4 regions of the Amycolatopsis sp. A1MSW2902 genome follow, and region 3 is predicted to be linked to each of the others. Evidence: riboswitches for the same ligand, from Rfam matches in the RefSeq annotation. Region 3 holds a riboswitch; each other region holds the start of a gene.

Region 1 (7,046 bases), on a different contig from region 3:
GGGAAAACGCCTTGTCCTTGTTCACGAGCGCGGCCTGGGTGGCCTCGGCTCCGGACAGCGTCACGATCCGCTGGCCGAACACCCCCATCCACGACACCGGGCCGAACTGCTCGAAGCGGTGCAGGCTGAAGTCGAGGCCGAACCGCATCCCGTCGAGCGTGTGGCCGATCAGCGGCGGCCCGTCGTCGCCGAGCACCGGTTTCAGGCCGCTGCCCGCCGGGGGCGCCGCGAGTTCGCGGACCGGCCAGCGCGCGCCGAGCCAGCGTTCGTCGAACTTGCGCGGCAACGGGATCGCGGTCAGCGGCGGCATTCGGCCGCGCAGGTTCTCCGACAGCCGTGTGACGCCGTCGCTCCCGGCGTGGGCGACCTTGCCGAGCGCGCCGCCTGCCGCCGGGAGCCTCGTCTTTCCGGTCACGTCCGCCATGGCGACCACCTCCCGGTCAGGGTATCGGCCGCCTCCACGGTCCCGCGTTATTGACGCATTGACAATACCTCGCGGGCCTGCCGTTCGGGTGATCCTCGGACCGGTGCCGGGCAGCGGGCCGCGCTGCCCGGCACCGGGACGCGTCAGCGAGGTTCGGCGCGCAGTTCCCGGGCCGCGCCAACCAGATGCCGCAGCGCCGGCTCGACCTCGGCGTAACCGCGGGTCTTGAGACCGCAGTCCGGATTGATCCACAGCCGTTCCGCCGGGACCGCGCCGAGCGCCGTGCGCACCAGGTCGGTCATCTCGGTCCGGTCCGGCACGCGCGGCGAGTGGATGTCGTACACGCCGGGCCCGACGCCGCGGCCGAAGCCCGCTTCGTTGAGGTCGGCGAGTACTTCCATCTTCGAGCGGGCGGCCTCGATGCTGGTGACGTCGGCGTCGAGGGCATCGATCGCGGGCAGCACGTCGCCGAATTCCGAGTAGCACATGTGCGTGTGGATCTGCGTCGTGTCCGCGACGCCTGAGGTGGCCAGCCGGAACGCGGGCACTGCCCAGTCGAAATATGCCTCGCGGTCCGCCGCGTGCAGCGGCAGCAACTCGCGCAATGCCGGTTCGTCGACCTGAATGATGCGGATTCCGGCGGCCTCCAGATCCGCGACCTCGTCCCGGACGGCCAGCGCGACCTGGCGTGCGGTGGCGGCCAGGGGCTGGTCGTCACGGACGAACGACCACGCCAGGATCGTGACCGGGCCGGTCAGCATGCCCTTCACCGGACGGTCGGTGCGGCTTTGCGCGTACTGCGCCCATTCGACGGTCATCGGGCGTGGCCGGGAGACGTCGCCGAAGAGGATTGGCGGGCGGACGCAACGGGATCCGTACGACTGGACCCAGCCGAGGGCGGTCGCCGCGAAGCCGGTCAGTTGTTCGGCGAAGTACTGGACCATGTCGTTGCGCTCGGGTTCGCCGTGGACCAGGACGTCTAGGCCCAGGTCTTCCTGCAGCCGTACGACGCGGTCGATTTCGGTGCGCATCGCGGTGCGGTAGGCGGTGTCGTCGAGTTCGCCCGCGCGGAGTGCGGCTCGGGCTCGGCGGACCTCGCTGGTTTGCGGGAAGGAGCCGATTGTGGTGGTCGGTAGTGGGGGCAGGTTCAGGGATTTCTGTTGTGCCGCAGCGCGTTCTGCATACGGCGCGCGGACGGTGTCTACTGGGCGGAGTGCGTTGACTCGTGCACGGACGTTGGCGTCGTTGAGTTCGGCGGCTCCGGCCCGGTCGGCGGCCGCGGCTCGGGCCGGAGTGAGGTCGGCCTTCTCTCCGCTTAGGGCTCGGCCTAGCAGGACGACCTCGTCCACCTTTTGCTTCGCGAAAGCCAGCCAGTTCTTGAGGCGCGGGGCGAGGTCTGTTTCCGCGTTCACGTCGTAGGGGACGTGAAGTAGCGAGCAGGACGTTGAGATGCTCACGCGTGCGGCGGTGTCTCGCAGTTGCGCTGCGTGGGCTAGTGCGACGTCTGGGTCGGTGCGCCAGACATTTCGGCCGTCTACTACTCCGGCTAGGACTTCCTTGTCTCGCAGTGCTCCTTCTGCTGCGACTTTGTCCACAAAGGACTCATCGGTTGCCAGGTCCACGGCTATTGCTTCGATGGGGGAGCGGGCTAGGACGCCCAGTGCTCGGCCGAGGCCGCCGAAGTATCCGGCTGCCAGCAGCTTCGGGCGATGGGTTTCCTTGGCCAGCCAGTGGTAAGCGCGGGTGAGTGCGTTGAACTCCGGCGTGGTCCGGTCGGCAGCGAAGGCTGGTTCGTCCAACTGGACCCATTCGACGCCCTCGTCGGCCAGTTTGCCCAGAAGTTCGGCGTAGGCGGGAAGTAGTTCGTCCAGCAGTTCAAGTGGGTTGAAGCCGGGTTCGGTGGGCTTGGCCAGCAGTAGGAAGGTGACCGGTCCGACGAGTACCGGGCGTGGCGTGATGCCTAGTGCCTTTGCCTCGCGGACTTCGTCGATCGGGGCGGTGCCGGTGAGCGCGAAGCGGGAGTTCGGGCCCAGTTCCGGGACCAGGTAGTGGTAGTTGGTGTCGAACCACTTCGTCATTTCGAGGGCGGGTGCGTCCGGGACTCCTCGTGCGGCGGCGAAGTAGGTGTCCAGTGGCGACAGGCCCAGCCGGGTGAAGCGGTCCGGCAGAGCGCCGAAGAGGGCGGCGGTGTCCAAGACCTGGTCGTAGAGCGAGAAAGTGCTGGACGGGATTGAGTCGAGGCCCTGGTCTCGCAGGGTTGTCCAGGTTTGCTCGCGCAGCTGCCGTCCGGCGGTCAGGAGGTCTTCTTCGGTGGTTTTTCCTGACCAGTAGGACTCGAGTGCTCGTTTGAGTTCTCGCGCTGGGCCGATCCGCGGATAGCCCAGAACGGTAGTGCCGATCGTGGTCACAGCAATGCATCCTCACGTGCTCGCCGGAAGAGTCCGGGCACGCGGAAGTCGTGCTTCGGTCGGTGCCCTTCCCGCGAGGCCCGGACTCACGCACGCCGTCGGCGTGCGTGCCAGTGGCAGGTATTCGGACTCGTGGGCGTATCGCTCGTGCCTACCGGCTGTCGCTTCCCGGGCTGGGCGCCCAGTGCTTTACCGCATTTCGCGGTGACAGCTTTCGTTCCCACATACCGCTGCGGGGCAGTCCCGGAATCGCACCGGGTTCCCTGTTGCCTCGCCGGGACGCGGCTGCGTCCTGGCGAACCAGTGGCGGGGCTGAGCTTAGCGGTTCCCGCGCGGATCCGGCACAAGCCGGACGCGGCTCCCGGATGGCGGGATTCAACGCGGTCCCGGACCACGCAGTGCTGGCGAAACAGACCGGCTCGCCGAAACGCGACTCGGCCCCGCCCTGGCGAACCAGGACGGGGCCGAGTGTTCAGCGTTGTGCCGGAACCGGGATCAGTCCCAGTCGAGCGCGCCGCCGGACTGGTATTCGATGACGCGGGTTTCGAAGAAGTTCTTTTCCTTCTTCAGGTCCATCGCCTCGGACATCCACGGGAACGGGTTTTCGTTCTCGCCGTAGATCGGGGACAGGCCGATCTGCTGGGCGCGCCGGTCGGTGATGAAGTGCATGTACTGCTCGCACAGGTCAGCCGACAGGCCGAGCATGCCGCGCGGCATGGTGTCTCGGGCGTACTTCACCTCGAGCTCGCACGCGTCCTGCAGCATTCCGCGCACCTCGGCCTGGAACTCCTCGGTCCACAGGTGCGGGTTCTCGATCTTGATCTGGTTGATGCAGTCGATGCCGAAGTTCAGGTGGATCGACTCGTCGCGCAGGATGTACTGGTACTGCTCGGCGATGCCGACCATCTTGTTCCGCCGGCCCAGCGACAGGATCTGCGCGAAACCGGTGTAGAACCACATGCCTTCGAAGATCACGTAGAACGCCACGAGGTCGCGCAGGAACGCCTGGTCGGCCTCCGGCGTGCCGGTCTCGAAGTCCGGGTTCTCCAGGTTCTGCGTGTACTTCAGCGCCCACGCGTCCTTGTCCGAAATGGACGGGACCTCGCGGTACATGTTGAACAGCTCGCCCTCGACCAGGCCGAGGCTTTCGCAGATGTACTGGAAGGTGTGCGTGTGCACGGCCTCCTCGAACGCCTGGCGCAGCAGGTACTGGCGGCACTCCGGGTTCGTGATCTGGCGGTACACCGCGAGCACGATGTTGTTGGCCACCAACGACTCCGCCGTGGCGAAGAAGCCGAGGTTGCGCTTGAGCATCTGCCGCTCGTCCTCGGTGAGGCCGTCCGGCGACTTCCACAGCGCGATGTCGGCCTGCATCGCGACCTCGGTCGGCATCCAGTGGTTGTTGCACGCCGCCAGGTACTTGTCCCACGCCCACCGGTACTTCATTGGCAGCAGCTGGTTGACGTCGGCGCGCGCGTTGATCATGCGCTTGTCGTCGACGTTGATCCGGGCCGCGCCGACCTCGATCTCGCCGAGGCCGGTCGCGTCCGTCGTTTCCACGTTCGTCATGGTTCAGGAATTCCTTACTGGCAGGCTTCGCAGTCGGGGTCGTCGATCCGGCAGGCAGCGCCCTCGGTGGCGACGAAGTCGACGTCGGTCTTCGGCATCTCCTTCGGCTCCGCCGGGACGGCCGCGGCGGGCGACGGCGACGGTGCGGGAGAAGCGGCCGGAACCGCGGCTGACGGCGACGGCGACGGTGCCGGGGAAGGCGCGGCGGCCGGAGCGGCGGCAGCCGGAGCGGCCGGGGCGGGGGTGGCGGAGACGGCGTTCAGCTTGCCGTCGGTGCCGCGCAGGGTGCTCTTCTCCACGTGCGTCGCGGACTGCGCCCGCAGGTAGTACGTGGTCTTGAGGCCCTTGTGCCAGGCGTAGCGGTACAGCTCGTCGAGCTTGCGGCCGCTCGGCGCCGCGATGTACAGGTTCAGCGACTGCGCCTGGTCGATCCACTTCTGCCGCACCGAACCGGCGTCCACGATCCACTTCGACTCGATCTCGAAGGCGGTCGCGTACAGCGCCTTGAGGTCGTCCGGAACGCGGTCGATCTGGCCGAGGCTGCCGTCGAAGTACTTCAGGTCGCTGACCATGACCTCGTCCCACAGGCCGCGCGCCTTGAGGCTCTTGACCAGGTGCGGGTTGACGACGGTGAAGTCGCCGGACATGTTCGACTTGACGTACAGGTTCTGGAACAGCGGCTCGATCGACTGGCCGACGCCGGAGATGTTGGAGATCGTCGCGGTCGGCGCGATCGCCATGACGTTCGAGTTGCGCATGCCGACGGTCTTGACGCGCTCGCGCAGCGGGGCCCAGTCCAGCGTCGTGGAGGTGTCGACGTCGAGGCCGTCGCCCTGGCGGGCGTCGATGAGCAGCTGCATCGAGTCGATCGGCAGGATTCCTTTGCTCCACAAGGAACCCTCGAAGGTCTGGTACTGGCCGCGCTCCTCGGCGAGGTCGGTCGAGGCCGAGATCGCGTAGTAGGAGAGGTGCTCCATCGACACGTCGGCGAACTTCACCGCGTCGGCGGACGCGAACGGCACGCCCAGCTCGAACAGCGCGTCCTGGAAGCCCATGATGCCCAGGCCGACCGGACGGTGGCGCAGGTTGGAACGCCGCGCCTCCGGGATCGTGTAGAAGTTGATGTCGATCACGTTGTCGAGCATGCGGACCGCGGTGCGCACGGTCTTCTCGAGCCGCTCAGTGTCCAAACCGGACGGAGTGACGTGCTTGAGCAGGTTCACCGAGCCGAGGTTGCAGACCGCGACCTCTTCGGTGTTCGTGTTCAGCGTGATCTCGGTGCACAGGTTGGACGAGTGCACGACGCCGACGTGCTGCTGCGGCGAACGCAGGTTGCACGGGTCCTTGAAGGTGATCCACGGGTGGCCGGTCTCGAACAGCATGGTCAGCATCCGCCGCCACAGCTCGACCGCGCGGACCTTGCGGAACACCTTGATCTCGCCGCGCGCGGCGGCCGCCTCGTACTCGCGGTAGCGCTGCGCGAACGCGTTGCCGTAGAGGTCGTGCAGGTCCGGCGTCTCGTTCGGGGAGAACAGCGTCCACTCGGCGTTCGCCTCGACGCGGCGCAGGAACTCGTCCGGGACCCAGTTGGCGGTGTTCATGTCGTGCGTGCGCCGCCGGTCGTCGCCGGTGTTCTTGCGCAGGTCGAGGAATTCCTCGATGTCGACGTGCCAGGTCTCCAGGTACGCGCACGCCGCGCCCTTGCGCTTGCCGCCCTGGTTGACCGCGACCGCGGTGTCGTTGGCGATCTTCAGGAACGGCACGACGCCCTGGGACTGGCCGTTGGTGCCCTTGATGTGCGCGCCGAGGCCGCGGACCGGGGTCCAGTCGTTGCCGAGGCCGCCCGAGTACTTCGCCAGCAGCGCGTTGTTCTTGTACGCCTGGAAAATCGAGTCCAGGTCGTCGTCCACCGTGGTCAGGAAGCAGGACGACAGCTGGGCGCGGTTGGTGCCGCTGTTGAACAGCGTCGGGGTGGACGCCATGAAGTGGAACGTCGACAGCAGCTCGTAGAACTCGATCGCGCGGGCTTCGCGGTCGTCCTCGCGGATCGCCAGGCCCATCGCGACGCGCATGAAGAACGCCTGCGGCAGCTCGAACCGCACGCCGTTGTGGTGCTGGAAGTACCGGTCGTACAGGGTCTGCAGGCCGAGGAAGCCGAAGTCGAGGTCGCGCTCGGCGTGGATGGCGGCGGTGATCTTGTCCAGGTCGAAGCGCAGCAGCTCGCCGTCGACCAGTTCCAGTTCGACCGCGCGGCGCAGGTAGGCGCGGAAGTACGCCGGGTATTCGCTCGCCATTTCGTCCTGGCTGGCCTGGCGCGGCTTCTGCGCGAGGTAGCTCAGCGCCTCGCCGCGCAGCTTGTCCAGCAGCAGGCGGGCGGACACGAACGAGTAGTTCGGCTCCTGCTCGACGAGCACGCGCGCGGCCATGATCTGCGCGAGCGCCAGTTCGTCGGCGGTGATGCCGTCGTAGAGGTTGCGCTTGGCCTCGGCCAGCACCGGCTCGGCGGAGACGTCCTCGAGCCCGGCGACGGCCTCGCCGACGACGTGCGAAACACGCGCCCAGTCGAGCGGGCGCAGCGTCCCGTCGGCGCCCTTGACGCTCAGCGCGACCTCGGCGGACGCCGGCGCGGCGGCCTCGCGGGCCTT
Region 2 (7,046 bases), on a different contig from region 3:
CTCGCCGGGCACGAGCCGCAGCTGGGCGGCGAGGTTTTCGGCCGGTACGTCCAGCTCGGCAACGTGGTTGCGGTGCCGGTAGAACCAATCGCGGATCTCCTCGTGCGACTGCTGGGCCGCAGTGCGGTCCAGGCCCTGCTCGGACACCAGTGCCACGATGGTCTCGATCGACTCCCGGTACCTGCGGTGCAGGGAGACCAGAGTGCGGGCGACCTCGGGCAGCTGGGTGGTCAGTTCGTCGACCTGACCGGCGGAGAAGGTGCCCTCGAGGGTGTCGTCGGCGAATACTTCCCGCACGTCCGCGACCAGCCGGGCGGTGTCCTGCGCGGCGAAGAACTCGGCGTCGATCCCGAACTGCTCGGTGAGCCGGAGCAACACCGGCAGTGAGCGGGCGGCCGTTGTGCTCGAGCTGGTTGACGTAGCTCGGCGAGATCTCCAGCAGCCGGGCCAGCTCGGACTGGGACATCGACCGGTCCTCGCGCAGCTGCCGCAATCGAGCCCCGGCGTACGTCTTCTCCACACCAGACACATTAACAAATTTCACAAGGATGTCGCGAACGTTCACAGAATTTGACAGAGCCGCAGTATCGACCCGGTTATGTGCGGGGTGCCACGCTGAGGAAGAGAGCCACAAGGTTCACAGGAGGGCCACCAATGAGCATCGAGATCGCCCGGGTCGCGGTGGTCGGCGCCGGGCAGATGGGCGCCGGTATCGCCGAGGTCTGCGCCCGCGCCGGGCTGGACGTGCTGGTCTGCGAGCGGGACGCGGCCTCGGCCGAGGCCGGCCGGGCGCGGATTCTCGCGTCTCTGGACCGGGCGGTGCGGGCGGGAAAGCTGGACCGGCCGGCGGCTGAACGGGCGGCCTGGCGGCTGCGGTTCAGCACCGACCTCGGCGACCTGGCCGACCGGCAGCTGGTGCTCGAGGCGGTGGCCGAGGACGAGGCAGTCAAGACCGAGCTGTTCGCGACGCTGGACAAGGTGGTCACCGACCCGTCCGCGATCCTGGCCTCGAACACCTCCTCGATCCCGATCATGCGGCTGGGCATGGCGACCGGCCGTGCCGCCCAGGTGGTCGGCCTGCACTTCTTCAACCCGGTGCCGGTGCTGCCGCTGGTCGAGGTCGTCGGCTCGCTGCTGACCGCCGCGGACACCGTGGACCGGGCCGAGCGGTTCGCCACCGGGGTACTGGGCAAGACCGCGATCCGTGCCGCCGACCGCGCCGGGTTCGTGGTCAACGCGTTGCTCGTGCCGTACTTGCTCTCGGCGATCCGGATGGTCGAATCCGGGTTCGCCTCGGCCGTCGACGTAGACCGGGGGATGGAGCTGGGCACCGCGCACCCGATGGGGCCGCTGCGGTTGACCGACCTGATCGGCCTCGACACTGTCGCCGCGATCGCCGAATCGCTGTACGCGGAGTTCAAGGAAGCTTTGTACGCACCGCCGCCGCTGTTGCTGCGCATGGTCGACGCCGGCCTGCTCGGCAAGAAGTCCGGCCGCGGGTTCTACGTCCACGAGGGAAATCGATGATCGAGCACACCGTCCGTAGCTACCGTTCTGCCGAAGCGCTCCCCCGGGAGGAGCAGCTGGCCTGGAAACTCGCCGCCGTCGCCACCGATCCGGTGCCGGTCACGCCCGAGGTCACCGAGATGGTGATCAACCGCGTGATCGACAACGCCGCCGTGGCCGCGGCTTCGCTGACGCGGCGTCCGGTGTCCGCGGCCAGGGACCAGGCGCTGGCGCACCCGGCCGCGCCGGGCGCGACGGTGTTCGGCGTTCCGGGCCGGTTTTCCCCGGAATGGGCGGCCTGGGCTAACGGCGTCGCGGTGCGCGAACTCGATTACCACGACACGTTCCTTGCCGCGGACTACTCGCATCCCGGGGACAACATCCCGCCGGTCCTCGCGGTCGCGCAGCACGCCGGGCGTACCGGTGCCGATCTGGTGCGCGGGATCGCGGCCGGGTACGAGTTGCAGGTCGACCTCGTCCGCGGGATCTGCCTGCACGAGCACAAGATCGACCACATCGCCCACCTCGGCCCGTCCGTCGCCGGTGGTCTCGGCGCGCTGCTCGGGCTGGACACCGCGGTCGTATACCAGGCGATCGGGCAGGCGCTGCACACCACGACCACGACCAGGCAGTCCCGCAAGGGCGAGATCTCGTCGTGGAAGGCCTACGCACCGGCGTTCGCCGGGAAGGCCGCGATCGAGGCGGTCGACCGGGCCATGCGCGGCGAGGGGGCGCCGAGCCCGATCTACGAAGGCGAGGACGGCTTCATCGCGTGGCTGCTGAGCGGGCCGGAGGTGAGCTACGTCGTGCCGCTGCCCGGTCCGGGCGAGCCAAAGCGGTCCATTTTGGACACTTACACCAAGGAACATTCCGCGGAGTACCAGAGCCAGGCGCTGATCGACCTGGCCCGTCGGCTCGGCCCGCGGATCGGGGAGCTGGGCAAGGTGGAACGGGTCGTGATCCACACCAGTCACCACACGCACTACGTCATCGGCTCCGGGGCGAACGACCCGCAGAAGTACGACCCGCGGGCCAGCCGGGAAACCCTGGACCACTCGATCCCCTACATCTTCGCGGTCGCGCTGCAGGACGGCAGCTGGCACCACGAAGCGTCCTACGCCGCCGCACGCGCGGCCCGGCCGGACACTGTCGAGCTGTGGCAGAAGATCACCACCGTCGAGGATCCGGAATGGACTCGCCGTTATCACGCGCCGGAGCCGGCGTTCGGCGGGCACGTGGAGGTCACCCTGGCCGACGGCACTGTGGTGACCGACGAAATCGCCGTCGCCGACGCGCACCCCGCCGGGGCGAGGCCGTTCGCCCGGGAGCAGTACGTCGCGAAGTTCCGCACCCTCGCGGACGGCGTTGTCGCGAAGGCGGATCAGGATCGTTTCCTGGAGACGGTGACCCGGCTGCCGCAACTCGACGCCGCCGAGGTGCGCGAGCTTGCCCTGCCCGCGGCGATCGACGCGAACCTGGCCACGAAGGGGATTTTCTGATGCTGCACGCCACTCCCGCCGCCGCCGAGAAACGAGCCGCGTTCCGCGCCGGGCTGAACTCCGGGACGCTGCAACGGTTCCCGGGCGCGTTCAACCCGCTGAGCGCCAACCTCATCGAACGCCAGGGTTTCGAAGGCGTCTACATCTCCGGCGCTGTGCTGTCCGCGGACCTCGGCCTTCCCGATATCGGTCTGACCACCATTGCCGAGGTTTCCGACCGGGCCCAGCAGGTCGCCCGGGTGACCGCGCTGGTCGACGCCGACACCGGCTTCGGCGAGCCGATGAACGCCGCCCGCACGGTCCAGCTCCTGGAAGACGCGGGTGTGGCCGGGATGCATCTGGAGGACCAGGTCAACCCGAAACGCTGCGGCCATCTCGACGGCAAGGACGTCGTCGAGATGGCCGCAGCGGTCCGCCGCATTTCGGCCGCGGTGTCCGCCCGCCGTGACCCGGACTTCGTCGTCGCCGCCCGCACCGACGCGGCCGGGGTCAACGGCCTGGACGACGCGATCGAGCGGGCCAAGGCCTTCGCCGACGCGGGTGCGGACCTCATCTTCCCCGGGGCCATGACCGGTCCAGCCGACTTCGAGAAGATGCGCGCCGCCGTCGACGTCCCGATTCTCGCCAACATGACCGAGTTCGGCAAAAGCAAGCTGCTGGATGCCCCGACGCTGGAATCGCTCGGAGTGAACCTGGTCATCTACCCGGTCACCTTGCTGCGGATCGCGATGCACGCCGCCGGAGCGGCGCTGCGCGAGATCGCCGGGGAAGGCACCCAGGAGGGGCTGCTGGACCGCATGCAGCACCGCCGCGACCTCTACGACCTGCTCGATTACCAGTCTTACGCCACGTTCGACCAGAACATCTTCACTTTTTCCGTGTGACCCCGGCCGGGACGCACACGAGCACCGGGAGGACGCCGATGTCCGCACCAACCATCCACAAAGGACTCGCCGGAGTCGTCGTCGACACCACCGAGGTGTCTATGGTCAACCCCGACACCAACTCGCTGACCTACCGCGGTTATCCGGTCCAGGACCTCGCCGCGCACTGCAGCTTCGAGGAGGTCGCCTACCTGCTCTGGCACGGCGAGTTGCCCACCCCGGCCGAACTGGCCGCGCAGAACGAAGCCGAACGGGCGCAGCGCGGCCTGCCGGCCGACCTGGTGATGACGTTGCTCAGCCTGCCCGAAACTGCGCATCCGATGGACACCCTGCGCACGGCCGTCAGCATCCTCGGCGCGAACGATCCGGCCGAGGACGACAACTCGCCTGAAGCCAACCGTGCCAAGGCACTGAGGTTGTTCGCGGTGCTGCCCTCGGTCGTCGCGATGACCCAGCGCCGCCGGCACGGTCTGCTGCCGCTTCCTCCCCGAGAGGACCTCGGCTACGCGGAGAACTTCCTGTACCTGACCCTCGGCCAGGTTCCCGAGCCGGTGCTCGTGCGGGCTTTCGAGACGTCCCTGATTCTCTACGCCGAGCACAGCTTCAACGCCTCCACGTTTACGTCGCGGGTGGTCACCTCGACGCTGTCGGATCTCTACAGCGCGGTGACCGCGGCGATCGGTGCGGTGAAGGGACCGTTGCACGGCGGCGCGAACGAAGCCGTGATGGCGACGTTCGAGGAGATCGGTACCGCAGGCAACGCGGAAGCCTGGCTGGCACAGGCACTCGCCGACAAACGCAAGATCATGGGCTTCGGCCACCGCGTGTATAAGAAGGGCGATTCACGCGTCCCGACCATGCGCCAGGCCTTGCAGGAGGTCTCGGAACACCGCGATGGACACGCATGCTCGACCTCTACGAAGCACTCGCTCAGGCGATGTACACGGCGAAGGGGCTGCACCCGAACCTGGATTACCCGGCGGGCCCTGCGTACCACTTGATGGGATTCGATACCCCGGTGTTCACGCCGATCTTCGTCGCCGCGCGGATCACCGGCTGGACCGCGCACATCACCGAACAGCTCGCCGCCAACAGCCTGATCCGCCCGTCGAGCACCTACAACGGCAAACCGCAGCGTGCCATTGCCCGCTCGTGATCGCGCGGGCAATGGCACGCGGGGAGGAAAGGGAGAATGTGGGCGGCTAGAGTGGTGACGCAGCTGGTTCGATCCCCGTGAGTGCCATGGCGGGGATCGAGGCAAGAGGGAACCCGGTGCGAATCCGGGACTGCCCCGCAGCGGTGAGCAGGAACGACCGCTGTCAGTCTCCCCGGAGACAGCACTGAGCCCGGTCGGGCTTGGGAAGCGACGGCCAGTAGGGACCTGGCGCACGCCGGAATGCCCGCGAGTCCGAAGACCTGCCCGCTGTGCACTCGGCAACCGCGGGGTGCAGGCCGTGACCTCGCGGGTTGGGTCGTCGCCGGAATCGGGGCCGGTTGCCGGTCACCGGTTCGGATGCCCTCCCGCAGGTTCACGCGGACTCGCGAAGGAGAGCCCCCGTGACCCAGACCACTCCGACCAGCCGTGCCGCCGTGTACGGCTATCCCCGCCAGGGTGCCCAGCGGGAGCTGAAGAAAGCGATCGAGTCCTACTGGAGCGGGCGCAGCGACGCCGATGCCCTGTTCGCGGCCGCCCGTGACCTGGGCGCCCGCATGGCTGCGGCTGTGGGACCACACCGTCGGGCACGCCACCAGGAACGGCCCGCCCGCCGCGGCCTGACCCACCCCCGCCGACACCCGGCCACACTCCCCGATCAGTGGAAGAGCTGGACAGACCAGCGACTCTCGCACACCGCCAGACCGCGCTTCTTGATCAACTCGAGCCAAGGATCACTGCCACAGTGGATCTGCGGATCGAGGCTTAGGGCCCACGCCCTGCAACGACGCAGCTGAACGCGGGTCCAAGGACAGCACCACCGCAAGACCGGGATCGGCAAACCTCAAAGGCGGTTGGCGTTCTTCCAGTCCTCCGCGGTGCCGGAGTCGGCGAACAACGTCACCACGGTTTCGTCCGGGGTGCGGGTAGCGGCCAAGCGGCGGGCGGTGAGCCAGTTGGCCGCCGCGGAGCCGCCGATTGCGGTGCCGGTGGCGTCGCGGAAGTCGCGCATGCTGCGGAGGACCTCGGGGTAGGAGACGGTCTGGTGCCGGACTCCCGGGATCAGACCGCTGACGAAGCGCTGGTGCATGCCGTAGCCTAGGCCGCCGGCGCCCGGGAACTTGGAGATTTCGTTCGGCGGGCTCGTGGTGCCGAAGGGGAGTTCCGCCGGGGTCACCGCGACGACGTCGAGTTCGCCGTACTCCTTGCGCAGTGCGCGGGCGACTCCGCCCAGGGTGGCGCCGCTGCCGACCGCGGCTGTCCACGCGGACGGGCGGCGTCCGGCTAGCTGGGTGATGATTTCCTGGCCGGTGAGGAACTGGTTCACCGCGAAGTTGTGTGCGTCGCGGTGCTGCGCGACCATCGTCCAGCGCGGGTCGGCGTCGGCGATTTCCTTGGAGAGCTTGAGGAATCCCAGCACGAACTCCGAACCGCGGGAGAACTCGACCGAGGCTCCGGTGCCGCGGATCTCCTCGACGACGCTCTCGGCCATCGAACTCGGCAGCACGACCTTGATCGGGATTCCGGCCAGTTTCCCGAGGTGCGCCAGCGCCCGCGCCATGTTGCCGCCCGAACCGGCGACGATGCGCAGTCCGTCCAGGCGGTCGGCGTTGGCGTTCACGGCACCGCACAGCAGCGAGTACGCGGTGCGGTCCTTGACCGAGCCGAACGGGTTCTCGAACTCGTACTTGGCGAAGATCTTCGCTCCGCCGTCCGGCCCGGGGACCTCGACGAGCCGGGAATGCCCGAGCCGGTCCCGGAATTCCTTCAACGCCGGGAACTGTTCCAGGGCCAGCCGCTCGTCGAACATCTCGTCCAGCGGCTCGCCGATCGTCAGGTCGATCACGTCCTGGTAGGCGTTCGTCATGACTCCTCTTTCTCGCCTCGGAAACCGCGTCGAACTGTAGCCGTTTTCCCCTGCGTATCAACGTTTTCCCACTGCCAAGGCTGAACACTTCAGCGCACGAGAGCGCGGGTCAGTCCCGCCAGCTGCACAGCCGCCGC
Region 3 (7,046 bases):
GGCGCGCCCTCGCCGCGCAGCGCCCGGTCGACCGCCTCGATCGCGGTCTTCCCGGCGAACGCGGGGGCGTACGCCTTCCAGGACGAGATCTCGCCCTTGCGGGACTGGCGGGTGGTCGTCGTGGTGTGCAGCGCCTGCCCGATCGCCTGGTACACGGTCTCGGTGTCCAGCCGCAGCAGCGCGCCGAGTCCGCCCGCGACCGACGGGCCGAGGTGCGCGATGTGGTCGATCTTGTGCTCGTGCAGGCAGATCCCGCGGACGAGGCTCACCTGCAGCTCGTACCCGGCGGCGATCCCGCGGACCAGATCGGCCCCGGTTCGGCCGGCGTGCTGCGCGACAGCGAGAATCGGCGGGATGTTGTCGCCCGGGTGCGAGTAGTCGGCGGCGAGGAAGGTGTCGTGGTAGTCCAGTTCGCGCACCGCGACGCCGTTGGCCCACGCGGCCCACTCCGGGGAGTACCGGCCGGAGACGCCGAACACGGCCGCGCCGGGGCTGGCCGGATGCGCGAGCGCCTGGTCGCGGGCGGCGGACACCGGCCGCCGGGACAGCGAGGCGGCGGCGACCGCGGCGTTGTCGATCACCCGGTTGACCACCATGTCGGCGACCTCGGGCAGCACCGGCACCGGATCGGTGGCGACGGACGCCAGCTTCCAGGCCAGCTGCTCCTCGCGCGGCAGCGGCTCGGCGGACCGGTAGGTGCGGACGGTGTGGTCGGTCATCGCGTTCCTTTGTGAATGTTGTGAGGCTTGACCGCCAGCGTCGCACTCGCCCGGGTGCGCGGCCAGTCCTGCGGCCGGTGAAGTGTTGTGAAGGTTTCCCTGGGAGTTGTCATAGTTGTTACAGTCAGCGTGTGGAGAAGATGTACGCCGGGGCGCGGCTGCGGCAGCTGCGCGAGGACCGGTCGCTGTCGCAATCGGACCTGGCGCGGCTGCTGGAGATCTCGCCCAGCTACGTGAACCAGCTGGAACACAACGGCCGTCCGCTGACCCTGCCGGTGTTGCTGAAGCTCACCGAGCACTTCGGCGTGGACGCCGAGTTCTTCGCGCCGCAGGACACCGCCCGCTTGGTCGCGGACGTGCGCGAGGTGTTCGCCGACGACACAGTGGACGGTGCGATCTCACCATCCGAAGTGGACGAACTGACCGCGAAACTGCCCAGTGTCGCCCACGCGATGGTCGCGCTGCACCGCCGTTACCGCGAAGCGGTCGAGAACATCGCCGCGCTCACCGCGGAGCAGGGGATGGACCAGACGTCGGTCCAGCAGCCGCACGAAAAGGTCCGTGACTGGTTCTACGCCCGTAACAACCACGTCGGCATACTGGACCAAGCTGCCGAAGGCCTCGCGACCGAGTTGCGACTTCATCCCGGTGAAGTGCGCGCGGGCCTGGTCACCGCTTTGAAGCAACGACACGGCGTGCGGGTGGCCACCGAACAGCTCGGCACTGGGCAGCACTTCTTCGACCGCCGACACAAGGTGCTGCAGCTGTCGCTGATGCTCCGGCCAGGACAGGTCGCGTTCCGGCTGGGATCCGAGCTGGCGATGCTGGAATCCGGTGCCGAGATCGACCGGCTCGCCGACAGCAGCGGATTCTCCGACGAGACCGCGCGACGGCTGCTGCGGATCGGCCTCGCCAACTACTACGCGGGCGCGCTGGTGCTCCCGTATCGGGCGTTTCTCGGCGCGGCGGAACGACTTCGCTACGACGTGACGTTGCTGTCCGGAGAGTTCGGCGTCGGCTTCGAGACCGTGTGCCATCGACTGTCCACTTTGCAGCGTCGCGGTGCGCGCGGGGTGCCGTTCTCGTTTGTCCGGGTCGATCGCGCGGGCAACGTGTCGAAACGCCAGTCGGCCACCGGATTCTACTTCTCCCGCGCGGGCGGCTCGTGTCCACTATGGATCGTTTACGAGGCGTTTTCCTCGCCGGGCCGCATTGTCACGCAGATCGCCGAACTGCCGGACGGCAAGAAGTACTTCTGGCTCGCCCGCACGGTCACGCGTGCCGCGGGCGGGCACGGCGAACCGGGCAAGACATTCGCGATCGGCCTCGGCTGCGAACTGCGGCACGCGAACCGGCTCGTGTACTCCGACGGGCTGGCGCTCGGCAAGGACGCGGCGGTGACCCCGATCGGCATGGGGTGCAAAGTGTGCGAACGCCCGGCGTGCCCGCAGCGCGCGTTCCCGGCGATCGGCCGTCCGCTGCGGGTGGCCGACCACTCAAGCAGCGTGCTGCCGTACCCGCCGCTGGGGTGAGCGCGCGGGGAGCGGCAAGTCTGCGAAGGGGCCCCTCGCGGCCGGCGGCGGGCAATGCCAGGGACTTGAGCCACGCCGATTCCGCCTGGCCGTGTCTTGAGGTCCGTGAGGGCCACCCCGAGGGAATCTGATTCCCTCGGGGTTCCCCTCACGGACCGCGCCCCAGGCGACACCTTCGGCGTGGGCGGACGCGGCTCGAACGCACCCGCAGCGCCGCCCCAAGTTCCTGGCATTGATGCGTAATCCCCGCCCAGCCCCGCGCCGAGCCGCTGACCCCGCGTCCCGGCCCTGGGCCGGCTGGGCGAGCGCGCGGGCAGCCTGGCGGCGGATCGGCCGCCCGGATGAGGGGTGCGCCACTCTCGACATACTCGGACTTCCTACTTTATGGTGTCCACAGGTCCACGGTGCAGGGAAGCCGGTGCGAGTCCGGCGCGGTCCCGCCACTGTGACCGGGGAGTGCCGTCCCGCGTGCGAAGAAGGCCACTGGCGAGAGCCGGGAAGGCCGGGACGGGGCAGATCCGGGAGCCAGGATACCGGCCGTGGACGTCCGTGTTCGTCCACGAGGATGGAGCAGAACGCATGTGGCTCACCCCTGCCTGCGTGAAAGACGCCGACCCGCCGCCGCTGCGGTAGGTCCGCGCCGTCCTGCCGTACCGCGGCGGGATCCGGTGCTTGTCGCGCCGCGCGTTCCCGTGCGGCGGCTCTCTCCTGCGCTCTTTCCGAAAGGCTTCGCTGTGACTGCTGAACTCACGCACTTCGTCGGCGGCAAACCGGTTCCCGGCACGTCCGGGCGATTCGCCGACGTCTACGACCCCAGCACCGGCACGGTCCAGGCACGGGTCCCGCTGGCCTCCGCGGCAGAAGTCGCCGCCGCGGTCGGCGTGGCCGCCGAGGCACAGCGCGAATGGGCGCAATGGAATCCGCAGCGCCGCGCCCGCGTGCTGATGCGGTTCGTCGACCTGGTCCGCGCGGAGGAGGACAGCCTGGCCCGGCTGCTGTCGTCCGAGCACGGCAAGACCGTCGCCGACGCGCGCGGCGACATCCAGCGCGGGCTCGAGGTCGTGGAGTTCGCGATCGGCATCCCGCACCTGCTCAAGGGCGAGTTCAGCGACAGCGCGGGCACCGGGATCGACGTCTACTCGATGCGGCAGCCGCTGGGCGTCGTCGCCGGGATCACGCCGTTCAACTTCCCGGCGATGATCCCGCTGTGGAAGGCGGGCCCGGCGCTGGCGTGCGGCAACGCGTTCGTGCTCAAGCCGTCCGAGCGCGACCCCTCGGTGCCGTTGCGGCTGGCCGAGCTGTTTCTCGAAGCTGGCCTGCCGCCGGGCGTGTTCCAGATGGTCAACGGCGACAAGGAAGCGGTCGACGCGCTGCTCACCGATCCGCGGGTCGAGGCCGTCGGCTTCGTGGGTTCGTCGGACATCGCGCAATACGTGTATTCGCAGGCCGCGGACCACGGCAAACGCGCGCAGTGCTTCGGCGGCGCGAAGAACCACCTGATCGTGATGCCGGACGCCGACCTCGACAAGGTCGTGGAAGCGCTCGTCGGCGCAGGGTACGGCTCGGCGGGGGAGCGCTGCATGGCGATCTCGGTCGCGTTGCCGGTCGGCGAAGCGACCGCCGACGCGCTGGTGGAACGGCTGGCCGCACGGGTGAAGACGCTCAAGGTCGGCGCCGCGCTGGACGAGACCGCCGACTTCGGCCCGCTGGTCAGCTCGGCCGCGGTGCAGCGGGTGCGCGACTACGTCGACATCGGCGTCGCCGAGGGCGCCGAACTGGTGGTGGACGGCCGGGACGTCACTGTCGACGGGTACGAGAACGGGTTCTTCCTCGGCGGCTGCCTGTTCGACAAGGTCACGCCGGACATGCGGATCTACCGCGAGGAGATCTTCGGCCCGGTGCTGGCGGTGGTGCGCGCGGCCGACTACGAGGAGGCGCTGCGGCTGCCGAGCGAGCACGAGTACGGCAACGGCGTCGCGATCTTCACCCGCGACGGCGACACCGCCCGCGACTTCACGTCGCGGGTCGACACTGGCATGGTCGGCGTGAACGTGCCGATCCCGGTGCCGATCGCCTATCACACCTTCGGTGGCTGGAAGCGGTCCGGCTTCGGCGACCTGAACCAGCACGGCCCGGATTCGGTGCGGTTCTACACCAAGACCAAGACCGTCACCTCGCGCTGGCCTTCCGGGGCCAAGGAAAACGCGAGCTTCGTCATCCCGACGATGGACTGAGGCGCGCCGTGCATCTCACCGACGAGCAGTGCGCGCTGCGCGACACGGCGGCCGAATTCGCCGCCGAACACCTCGCGCCGCACGCGCTGGAATGGGACCGGGACAAGCATTTCCCGGTCGACGTGCTGCGGAAAGCGGCCGAACTCGGCCTCGGCGGGCTGTATCTGCCCGAGGACGTCGGCGGTTCCGCGCTGGGCAGGCTGGACGGCGTGCTGGTGTTCGAGGCGCTGGCCACCGGATGCCCGTCGATCGCGGGCTACGTGTCCATCCACAACATGGTCGCCGCGATGATCGACCGCTTCGGCGACGACCGGCAGCGCGGCCGCTACCTGCCGCGAATGTCCACTATGGATTCTCTGGGCAGCTACTGCCTGACCGAACCGGGCGCCGGTTCGGACGCGGCGGCACTGTCCACCCGGGCCCGCCGCGACGGCGACGAGTACGTGCTGGACGGCGTGAAGCAGTTCATCTCCGGCGCCGGCACGTCCGAGTTGTACGTGGTGCTGGCCCGCACCGGCGGACCCGGCGCGAGCGGGATCTCGGCGTTCGTCGTGGAGCGGGGCACTCCCGGACTTTCCTTCGGCGCCAACGAAATCAAGATGGGCTGGAACGCGCAGCCGACCCGGCAGGTCGTCCTCGACAACGTCCGGGTCCCGGCGACGGCGCTGCTCGGCGACGAAGGCGGCGGCTTCCGGGTGGCAATGTCCGCTTTGGACGGCGGACGGCTCAACATCGCCGCCTGCTCGCTCGGCGGCGCGGACGCCGCACTGGCCAAAACGGTGCGGCATCTGACCCAGCGGACGGCATTCGGCGGCTCGCTGTCGGATGCGCAGGCACTGCGGTTCCGCCTTGCCGACATGCGGACCGGTCTCGAAGCCGCGCGCACGCTGCTCTGGCGGGCCGCGGACGCGTATGACCGCGGCGACCCCGATGCGACGTCGTTGTCCGCGATGGCGAAACGGTTCTGCACCGACACCGGGTTCGACATCGCGAACGACGCGCTTCAGCTGCACGGCGGCTACGGCTACCTCGCCGAATACGGCGTGGAGAAGATCGTCCGCGACCTGCGCGTGCACCAGATCCTCGAAGGCACCAACGAAATCATGCGGGTCATCATCTCCCGCCGGATGTTGCAGGAGGCGGCGTGAACGACGTCGAGTTCATTGTCCACAGCGGACTCGGCCGGATCACCCTGAACCGGCCGAAGGCCCTCAACGCGCTGACCCACGGCATGGTCCGCGAAATCGCCGAAAATCTGGAGAAATGGCGCGACGACCCGGGTGTGCGCGCGGTCGTGGTCGACGGAGCGGGCGAGCGCGGCCTCTGCGCGGGCGGCGACATCCGGTCGATCTACGAGGACGCCCGCTCCGGCGGCGCCGCTTCGCTGGAATTCTGGGCCGACGAATACCGGCTGAACGCGCTGATCGGCCGGTACCCGAAACCGTACGTGGCGATCATGGACGGCCTGGTGATGGGCGGCGGCGTCGGGATTTCCGCGCACGGCAGCCATCGCGTCGTCACCGACCGCTCGCGCGTCGCGATGCCGGAGACCGGGATCGGGTTCGTGCCGGACGTCGGCGGCACCTGGCTGCTGTCCCACGCGCCGGGTCAGCTCGGCACGCACGCCGCGCTGACCGCCGCCCAGCTGTCCGGTTCCGACGCGATCCACTGCGGGCTCGCCGACCGTTACGTCCCGGCCGAGCGGCTCCCGGACCTCTACGACGCCCTGGCCACCCGCACCCCGGACGCGGCGCTGGACCTCGTCGCGGAAACCCCGCCGCCGAGCCCGCTCGCCGCCGCGCGGGAGTGGATCGACCACTGCTACGCGCCGGACACCGTCGAAGAAATCCTCGCGCGCCTTCGCGACGGCGGAGAAGCGGCGGTTGCCGCGGCCAAGGAGATCGAGGGCAAATCGCCGACCGCGCTCAAGGTCGCCCTCCGCGCACTGCGCACCGCCGCCGCGTTGCCGGATCTGGAAAGCGCACTGGTCCAGGAGTACCGGATCTCCCGCCGCGCGCTGTCCTCCGCGGAGCTGGTCGAGGGCGTCCGGGCGCAGCTCATCGACAAGGACCGGTCGCCCCGGTGGTCTCCGTCCACAGTGGCCGAAGTGACCGGCGAACTGGTCGATTCCTATTTCGCCGATCCCGGCGCCGCCGAGCTGACGGGGGTGCGGAACTGATGGCCGTCGCATTTCTGGGACTGGGCAACATGGGCGGGCCGATGGCCGCCAACCTCGTCAAAGCGGGGGAGAAGGTGCTCGGCTACGACCCGGTCCCCGACGCGGCAGACGCAGCGGCGAAAACCGGAGTGTCCTTAGTGGATTCTCCAGCCGCCGCGGCTGCAGAGGCGCAGGTCGTGCTCACCATGCTGCCCAGCGGCAAGCACGTCCTCGACCTGTACCGCGAGATCGTGCCGCTCGCGCAGCCGGACACGTTGTTCCTCGACTGCTCGACCATCGAGGTCGCCGATGCCCGGGCCGCGGCCGAACTGGCCGTCGCCGCCGGGCACCAGGCCGTCGACGCCCCGGTGTCGGGCGGAGTCGTCGGCGCGACAGCGGGAAC
Region 4 (7,046 bases), on a different contig from region 3:
CGGGGTCAGCATCGACGCCGGTGACCAGGCCGTCGAGCTGCTCAAGCCACACGCTGAGCGGGCGACGAGGCCCGAGGTGCGCGGCGGGGTCGGCGGTTTCGCCGGGCTCTTCTCGCTCAAGCTCGACAAGTGGAAAGAGCCGATCCTCGCGTCGTCCACCGACGGCGTCGGCACCAAGATCGCGGTCGCGCAGGCGCTCGACAAGCACGACACGGTCGGCATCGACCTGGTCGCGATGGTCGTCGACGACCTGGTCGTCACCGGGGCCGAGCCGCTGTTCCTCCAGGACTACATCGCGGTCGGCAAGGTCGTGCCGGAGAAGATCGCGGCGCTGGTCGGCGGCATCGCCGAGGGCTGTGTCCAGGCGGGCTGCGCGCTGCTCGGCGGCGAGACGGCCGAGCACCCCGGGCTGATGGGCGAGCACGACTACGACCTGTCGGCCACCGGCGTCGGCGCGGTCGAGGCGTCCGCGCTGCTGTCGCCGGAGAAGGTCCGCCCCGGCGACGTCGTCATCGCGATGGGCTCGTCCGGCCTGCACTCCAACGGCTACTCGCTGGCCCGGCACGTGCTGCTGGACATCGCGCGGATGCCGCTGGACGGGCACGTCGAGGAGTTCGGCCGCACCCTCGGCGAGGAACTGCTCGAGCCCACCAAGATCTACGCGAAGGACTGCCTCGCGCTGGTCGCCGAGACCGAGGTGCGCACGTTCGCGCACATCACCGGCGGCGGTCTCGAGGCCAACCTCGCGCGCGTGATGCCGCGCGGCCTCGTCGCCAAGCTCGAACGCGGCACGTGGACGCCCGCGCCGGTGTTCGCGCTGATCGGGCAGCGCGGCAAGGTCGAGCGCGCGGAGCTGGAGAAGACGTTCAACATGGGCGTCGGCATGGTCGCGATCGTGTCCGCCGAGGACGTCGACCGGGCGCTGGCGGTGCTCACCGCGCGGCACGTGCCCGCGTGGATCCTCGGCGACATCCAGCCCGCCGAAGACCCGGACGGCCCGCGCGCGGTGCTGTCCGGCGACCACCCGCGGTTCTGAAAGCCGCTTGCCTCGTCTTGAGACACTGAGGACATGGCGGAGGACGTACGCGTCGGCGCCCGGTTCGTGATCCCGGGCGCCGAACTGCGAGAGCGCTTCTCCCGATCCTCGGGACCGGGCGGACAAGGCGTGAACACGACGGACTCGCGCGTCGAGCTGTCGTTCGACGTCGCGGGCTCCGCCGTGATCCCGCCCGCGCTGAAGGAACGCATCACGGCCCGCCTCGGCACCCGCCTGGTCGGCGGAGTGCTCACCATCGCGGCCAGCGAATACCGCTCCCAGCTGATGAACCGCGACGCGGCCCGGGAGCGGCTCGCCGAGGTGCTGGCGAAGGCGTCCGCGCCGCCGCCGGCCAAACGACGTCCCACCAAGCCGTCGCGAGGCTCGAAGGAACGCCGCCTGGCCGCGAAGAAACGCCGCAGCGACGTAAAACGCGGCCGCGGCGGGCGGTACGACGACTAGCTCAGCGACAGATGCACGCACTCACCCGCGACCTGGTACCCAGCGCGCCGGTACACCGTCCCGATCCCCACATCGCCCGGCGTGAGGAACGCCGTCCGTGCACCGCGTTCGTGGGCTAAGCGGGTGAGGTGTGCGGTGATGGCCGCCGCGATGCCTTGGCCTCGGTGTTCTGCGGCTACGGCGATGCCGACGATTTCCGTTGCGCCGGAGACGATGTCCAGTGCGATTCCGCCGCCCACAATGGTTTCGCCGTGTTCGGCCAGGACGGTCAGGTAGTCGCGGTTGCGTTCGACATCGGCGTCCGACACGTCGGGCGACTCACCGAAAGCGACGTTCTGCACGGACCGCAGGCGGCGGAATTCGTCGTCGGACGACGGTTCGCGCAGCTGAATGTGTTCTGGCGCAACGCAATCGACGAGGTCTTCGGTGCCGCAGGTCATCACCGGCACGCGTCGTTCCAGCGTGAATCCCGCCGCGACGAGAGCCGCTTCGACATCGGGAGCCGCGTCGGTGAAGAACTCCAGCCGGGGCAGGAGATTTCGTTGCCGGTAAGCGGAAATCAGAAGAGCGATCTCGGCGGACGAAGGGTTCGCGCCGTCGTCGGGGATGGCGTAGTTCGCCATCGGATGAGAGCTGTCCTTGGCGAAAGTCGCCAGGAACGGGCCGATTCGCTCGGTTTCGCGGCCGATCGGTGCGGTCGCGCGGACGTATGCCTGAAGGGCGGACATCTCTGGTGGAAGCCTTTCGCGAAGAAGGAATGCGCGGGCAGCACAACAACTGGCAACCCCACGCCGGGCGCGCAGGCCGAACAGCTCAGGCCAGGCGGCCGGGGCGGGCCGTGGCGGAGCACATAGGCATTCCTTCGTCCGAAACGAACTTCCCATTCATCGTCTCAGACCCGGCAAGCGAATTAACGGTTCAGCGCGGCGCGGGCCTGGTCCACGATCCGGGCCAGGTGCACGCCCCGGCGGACATCGCAGGGATGCGTGGTCGTTCCGCACGACACCATCGCGGCGAAATCGTCGAGCAGCGCGGTGTACGCGTCGTTCGCCGTGCCGGTGCGGCCCAGCGTGCGGAGGCCGTGTTCGCCGAAAACCGAATACTCGACCACCGTCGGCTGGACCGGCAGGCGGAGGCTGAGCGTCGCGGTGCTCGTGATGCCGCCTTCGTGTTCGAGCAGCAGCTGCCACAGATCTTCGGGACCGCGGTGGGCGGCAAGGACCTCGGTGATCGGGCCGAGGGCGGCGTCGAGCAGGTCGAACGCGTGCGGGCCGATGTCGGCGAGCGCGCCGCCGGCCGGATCCTGTCGCCAGGCCGAGGTCGCGTATTTGCCGCTGAGCAGTGCGCCCGACAGCCAGCGCACGCTGCCGCCTCGCCAGCCGCCGGCGGCGGTGACGCCGTCCAGCCAATCGCGCGTTTGCTGGGCGAACCGCAGCGTCAGCATCACCAGCGAAGCGACGCCAGCGGACGTCACGGCATCCGCGAGACGCTGCGCCGTGGCCAGGTCGGGGGCGATCGGTTTCTCCAGGATCAGGTGCTTGCCCGCCTCCGCGGCCCGGGTCGCCAGTTCGGCCTGCACGGTCGGCGGCACGGCGAACGCGAGCGCGTCGACCTGCTCGAACAGCTCGTCCAGATCGCTGGTGGGCACGGCGTCGTAGGCCTGCGCCAGCGCGGTGGCGGCCTCCGGCCTTCGGCTCCACACAGCACTGAGCACGGTCCCCGGATGGTCCGCGAGCCCGGGGGCGTGCACCGTGGTGGCCCACGGTCCGGTTCCTACGAGGCCGACGCGCAGCTGGTCCTGTCCCACGCCCGGAAGTGTAGGTGTGTCCGCGGTCGCTTCCGGCGCGGCCTGCGGTGCGTTAACGTCGACAAGTTCTTCGCCACGAACGGGGGAAGCCGGTGAGAATCCGGCGCTGGCCCGCAACCGTGAGCGGCCCCGCGAGGGCCGCGAGCCGGATCGCCCGTCGTGGTCCGATCGATGCGAGGTACATCTGACATGCGGTTCGTGCACGCGCGGCACTGGGGGCGAGTCCTCGCCGGCTGCGCTCTTCTCGTCGCTACCGGTCTCGGCGGTGCTTCTTCCGCCTCGGCCACCACACCCGGCAAGGGCACCGACGGCTACTGCCAGGACGACAACGGCGTCACGGTGATCGTCGATTTCCAGGGGCTTGGCGGGGAAACCCTCATCCGGTGCGCGCCGGGCAAGCAGGAAAACGGCGTCACCGCACTGCAAAACGCCGGCTTCGAACTCACCGGCGCGGGCAAATACGGCCTGGCCGTGATGTGCAAGATCGAGAGCAAGCCCGCGGATCAGACCTGCACCGGCATGCCGCCGGAGAAGGCGTCGTGGAGCTTCTGGACCGCTGCCAACGGCGGCAAATGGCAGTCGGCGCAGGTCGGCGCGCAGAGCTGGAAGCCGCCTGCCGGAGCGTTCGAGGGCTGGTCGTTCGCGATCGGCAAGTCCTACACCGAGTATCCGCCGCCGCGCACCGAACCGGTGCGCAAGGCCAACGCGCCCGCGCAGGCTCCGGCGTCCACTTCGGACAGCGGGTTCTCGTGGGGACTGGTGATCGGCATCGTGGTCGTCGTGCTGCTCGTGGTGGCCGGGACGGTCGTCGCGGTGCGTCGCAGGCGTGCTGGGCAGTAGTCCGCGAGCGCTCCATCCCGGCGCGTGGTGGGTGTGGGCGCTCGCGCTCGCCGTCGCCGCGAGCCGGACCACGAACCCGGTTCTGCTCGCTTTGGTGATCGCGGTGGCCGGGTTCGTCGTGGTGCTCCGCCGCGGCGACGCGCCGTGGGCGCTGGCGTTTCGGATGTACGCCTGGATCGCCGCGGTGATCCTGGCATCGCGCGTGCTGTTCCGGATCCTGATCGGCGGCGAGGACGGCGGCCACATCCTGTTCACGCTGCCGACCATCCCGTTGCCGAGCGTCGCGGCCGGCATTCAGCTCCTCGGCCCCACCTCGGCCGAGGAACTGCTCGGCGGGCTTTACGACGGGCTCCGGCTGGCGACGATCGTGCTCTGCGTCGGTGCCGCGAACGCGCTGGCGAACCCGAAACGCCTGCTCAAAGCGGTACCCGGGGCGCTGTATGAGGTGGGAACGGCGGTGACCGTCGCGCTGTCGGTGGCCCCGCAGCTGGTCGAGAGCGTGCAGCGGGTGCGTCGCGCGCGGCGGCTGCGCTCCGGGAAGACGCGCGGCTTCCGGTTCGTGAAGGGGATTTTCGTGCCGGTGCTCGCCGACGCCATGGACCGGTCGCTGCAACTCGCGGCGGCCATGGATTCGCGCGGCTACGGACGGCGCGGCTATCTCTCCCCGCGCGTCCGGATGCTGATCGCGACCTGCGTGCTGGCCGGTTTGGTGGGTGTCGCGGTCGGGGTTTACGGCGTGCTCGACGGGTCCGCGTCGTGGCTTGGCGTGCCGATGCTCATCGCCGGTCTGGTGCTGGCCGCTGCCGGATTCGTCCTCGGCGGACGGCAGATCCGCCGCACGACCTACCGGCCCGATCCGTGGCGGCTGCCGGAAACGCTGGTCGCGCTGTGCGGCGTCGCGACCGCGGTGCTCGTGCTGCTCGCCGACCCGGTTTCGCTCACCACCCCGGCCAGCCCGCTGACCTGGCCGGAGCTGCCGCTGCTGCCGGCCGTCGCGGTGCTGATCAGTGTGCTGCCCGCTTGGTTCGCGCCGCGTCCGGCGCTGGTGTCGGAGGTCGCCCGATGATCGAGTTTTCGCACGTCAGCGTCACGTACGACGGGGCGGACCGGCCGGTGCTCCGGGACGTCGACCTCACGATCGAGGAGGGCGAACTCTGCCTCGTCGCCGGCCGTACCGGGGTCGGCAAGTCGACCTTGCTCGGCGCGATCAACGGCTTGGTCCCGCATTTCACCGGCGGCACGCTGGCCGGTCGGGTCAAGGTCGGCGGGCTCGACACCGCGACGCATCCGCCGCGCGAACTGGCGTCGGTCGTCGGCGTGGTCGGGCAGGATCCGCTGGCCGGTTTCGTCACCGACACCGTCGAGGAAGAACTCGCCTACGCGATGGAGCAGCTCGCCGTCGCGCCGGACGTGATGCGCAAACGCGTCGAGGAAACCCTTGATCTGCTGGGCATCGCCGAACTCCGCGACCGTCCACTTCGGACACTCTCCGGCGGGCAGCAGCAACGCGTCGCGATCGGCGCGGTGCTCACGGCACACCCGAGCGTGCTGGTGCTGGACGAACCGACGTCAGCGCTCGATCCGACCGCGGCCGAGGAAGTCCTGGCCGCGATCACGCGTCTGGTGCACGACCTGGGCACGACGGTCGTCGTCGCCGAGCACCGGATGGAACGCGTCGCGCAGTACGCCGACCGCCTGCTCTACCTGCCCGGCGACGGCGCCGTCGTCTCCGGTCAGCCCGCGGAGGTGTTCGCCGAGACCGATGTCGCGCCGCCGATCGTCGAACTGGGGCGACTCGCGGGCTGGTCGCCGCTGCCGCTGTCGGTCCGCGACGCGCGTCGGCTCGCCCGCCCGCTGAGGGAACGTTTGGCCGAGCGTCGCCCTGCTGCGGCGGCACAAAGCTCTGGCGAAGCGGTCCTCACCGCGCGGGGCGTGCGGGTTCGGTACGGCAACGTGAACGCGGTACGAGGCGTTGACCTGCGGCTGGACCGCGGCGAGGTCGTCGCACTGATGGGCCGGAACGGCTCCGGCAAGTCCTCGCTGCTGTGGGCGTTGCAGGGCAGCGGACCCCGCTCCGACGGCACGGTCGACGTCCTCGGCGCGGACCCGAAGACCCTCCGCTCGCGGGCCGCCCGCACGCGCGTCGGGCTGGTCCCGCAAACCCCGTCTGACCTGCTGTATCTCGATTCGGTCGGAGCGGAATGCCGCCAAGCCGACGTCGAATCGGAGGTCACCGCAGGCACCGCCCGGAAGCTCCTCGACCGTCTCGTTCCGGGCATCGAAGACGACACCAACCCGCGCGACCTCTCCGAAGGCCAGCGACTCGCCCTGGTCCTGGCCGTTCAGCTCGCCGCCGCCCCGCCGGTCGTGCTGCTGGACGAGCCGACCCGCGGCCTGGACTACCCGGCGAAACGCCACTTCGCGACCATCCTCGCCGACCTGGCCGCCGAGGGACACGCGGTGCTGCTGGCCACCCACGACGTCGAGTTCGTCGCCTCCGCCGCGCACCGCGTCGTTGTCCTAGCCGAGGGCGAAGTGGTCGCCGACGGCCCGACCGCGGACGTCGTCGTGGCCTCGCCCGCGTTCGCTCCACAGGTGGCGAAGATCCTCGCGCCGGAGCCGTGGCTGACTGTGGACGCGGTGGCGAAGGCGCTGGCGTGACCGATTTCCTGGGCCCAGCCGTCCGCATCCGGCACCGCACGGCGCTGGTGCTGACGGCGGCCGTCGTGGTCGGACTGGCGATGTTCTGCTGGCCGCTGCTGACCCGCAGCACCGTCGGCACCTCCGCGCACGTGACCGACGCGCCGTTCGTCTTCCTCGTGACGCTGCCGGTGTTGATCCTGATCGTGCTGGCGGAACTGTCCAGCGGCGGACTCGACGCGAAGGCGCTCGCGCTGCTCG

Evidence for each region. Region 3 has a riboswitch for cobalamin ahead of DMP23_RS43245 (CoA-acylating methylmalonate-semialdehyde dehydrogenase). Riboswitches for the same ligand answer to the same signal wherever they lie in the genome.
Region 1: it holds a riboswitch for cobalamin, as region 3 does, so the genes downstream of both, metE (5-methyltetrahydropteroyltriglutamate--homocysteine S-methyltransferase) here and DMP23_RS43245 (CoA-acylating methylmalonate-semialdehyde dehydrogenase) in region 3, are expected to answer to the same signal.
Region 2: it holds a riboswitch for cobalamin, as region 3 does, so the genes downstream of both, DMP23_RS46875 (hypothetical protein) here and DMP23_RS43245 (CoA-acylating methylmalonate-semialdehyde dehydrogenase) in region 3, are expected to answer to the same signal.
Region 4: it holds a riboswitch for cobalamin, as region 3 does, so the genes downstream of both, DMP23_RS35875 (hypothetical protein) here and DMP23_RS43245 (CoA-acylating methylmalonate-semialdehyde dehydrogenase) in region 3, are expected to answer to the same signal.

Annotation. Positions count from the first base shown of each region.
Region 1 is NZ_QJPO01000001.1:643,123-650,168, reverse strand. It holds gene DMP23_RS03060 (cytochrome P450) at 1-310, opposite strand, end outside; gene metE (5-methyltetrahydropteroyltriglutamate--homocysteine S-methyltransferase) at 568-2,832, opposite strand; cobalamin riboswitch at 2,931-3,152, opposite strand; gene DMP23_RS03050 (ribonucleotide-diphosphate reductase subunit beta) at 3,328-4,401, opposite strand; gene DMP23_RS03045 (ribonucleoside-diphosphate reductase subunit alpha) at 4,416-7,046, opposite strand, start outside.
Region 2 is NZ_QJPO01000004.1:13,659-20,704, reverse strand. It holds partial or broken gene DMP23_RS46905 (short-chain fatty acyl-CoA regulator family protein) at 1-520, opposite strand, end outside; gene DMP23_RS46900 (3-hydroxybutyryl-CoA dehydrogenase) at 655-1,527, shown strand; gene DMP23_RS46895 (MmgE/PrpD family protein) at 1,524-3,005, shown strand; gene prpB (methylisocitrate lyase) at 3,005-3,889, shown strand; gene DMP23_RS46885 (citrate/2-methylcitrate synthase) at 3,928-4,890, shown strand; gene DMP23_RS46880 (citrate/2-methylcitrate synthase) at 4,794-5,045, shown strand; cobalamin riboswitch at 5,093-5,327, shown strand; gene DMP23_RS46875 (hypothetical protein) at 5,447-5,839, shown strand; gene DMP23_RS46870 (pyridoxal-phosphate dependent enzyme) at 5,887-6,909, opposite strand; gene DMP23_RS46865 (ABC transporter substrate-binding protein) at 6,999-7,046, opposite strand, start outside.
Region 3 is NZ_QJPO01000003.1:12,980-20,025, reverse strand. It holds gene DMP23_RS43255 (MmgE/PrpD family protein) at 1-719, opposite strand, end outside; gene DMP23_RS43250 (helix-turn-helix domain-containing protein) at 851-2,251, shown strand; cobalamin riboswitch at 2,629-2,807, shown strand; gene DMP23_RS43245 (CoA-acylating methylmalonate-semialdehyde dehydrogenase) at 2,986-4,485, shown strand; gene DMP23_RS43240 (acyl-CoA dehydrogenase family protein) at 4,494-5,633, shown strand; gene DMP23_RS43235 (enoyl-CoA hydratase/isomerase family protein) at 5,630-6,664, shown strand; gene mmsB (3-hydroxyisobutyrate dehydrogenase) at 6,664-7,046, shown strand, end outside.
Region 4 is NZ_QJPO01000001.1:7,683,208-7,690,253, forward strand. It holds gene purM (phosphoribosylformylglycinamidine cyclo-ligase) at 1-1,036, shown strand, start outside; gene arfB (alternative ribosome rescue aminoacyl-tRNA hydrolase ArfB) at 1,070-1,498, shown strand; gene DMP23_RS35865 (GNAT family N-acetyltransferase) at 1,495-2,226, opposite strand; gene DMP23_RS35870 (Gfo/Idh/MocA family protein) at 2,409-3,305, opposite strand; cobalamin riboswitch at 3,334-3,481, shown strand; gene DMP23_RS35875 (hypothetical protein) at 3,495-4,145, shown strand; gene DMP23_RS35880 (CbiQ family ECF transporter T component) at 4,132-5,211, shown strand; gene DMP23_RS35885 (ABC transporter ATP-binding protein) at 5,208-6,806, shown strand; gene DMP23_RS35890 (ECF transporter S component) at 6,803-7,046, shown strand, end outside.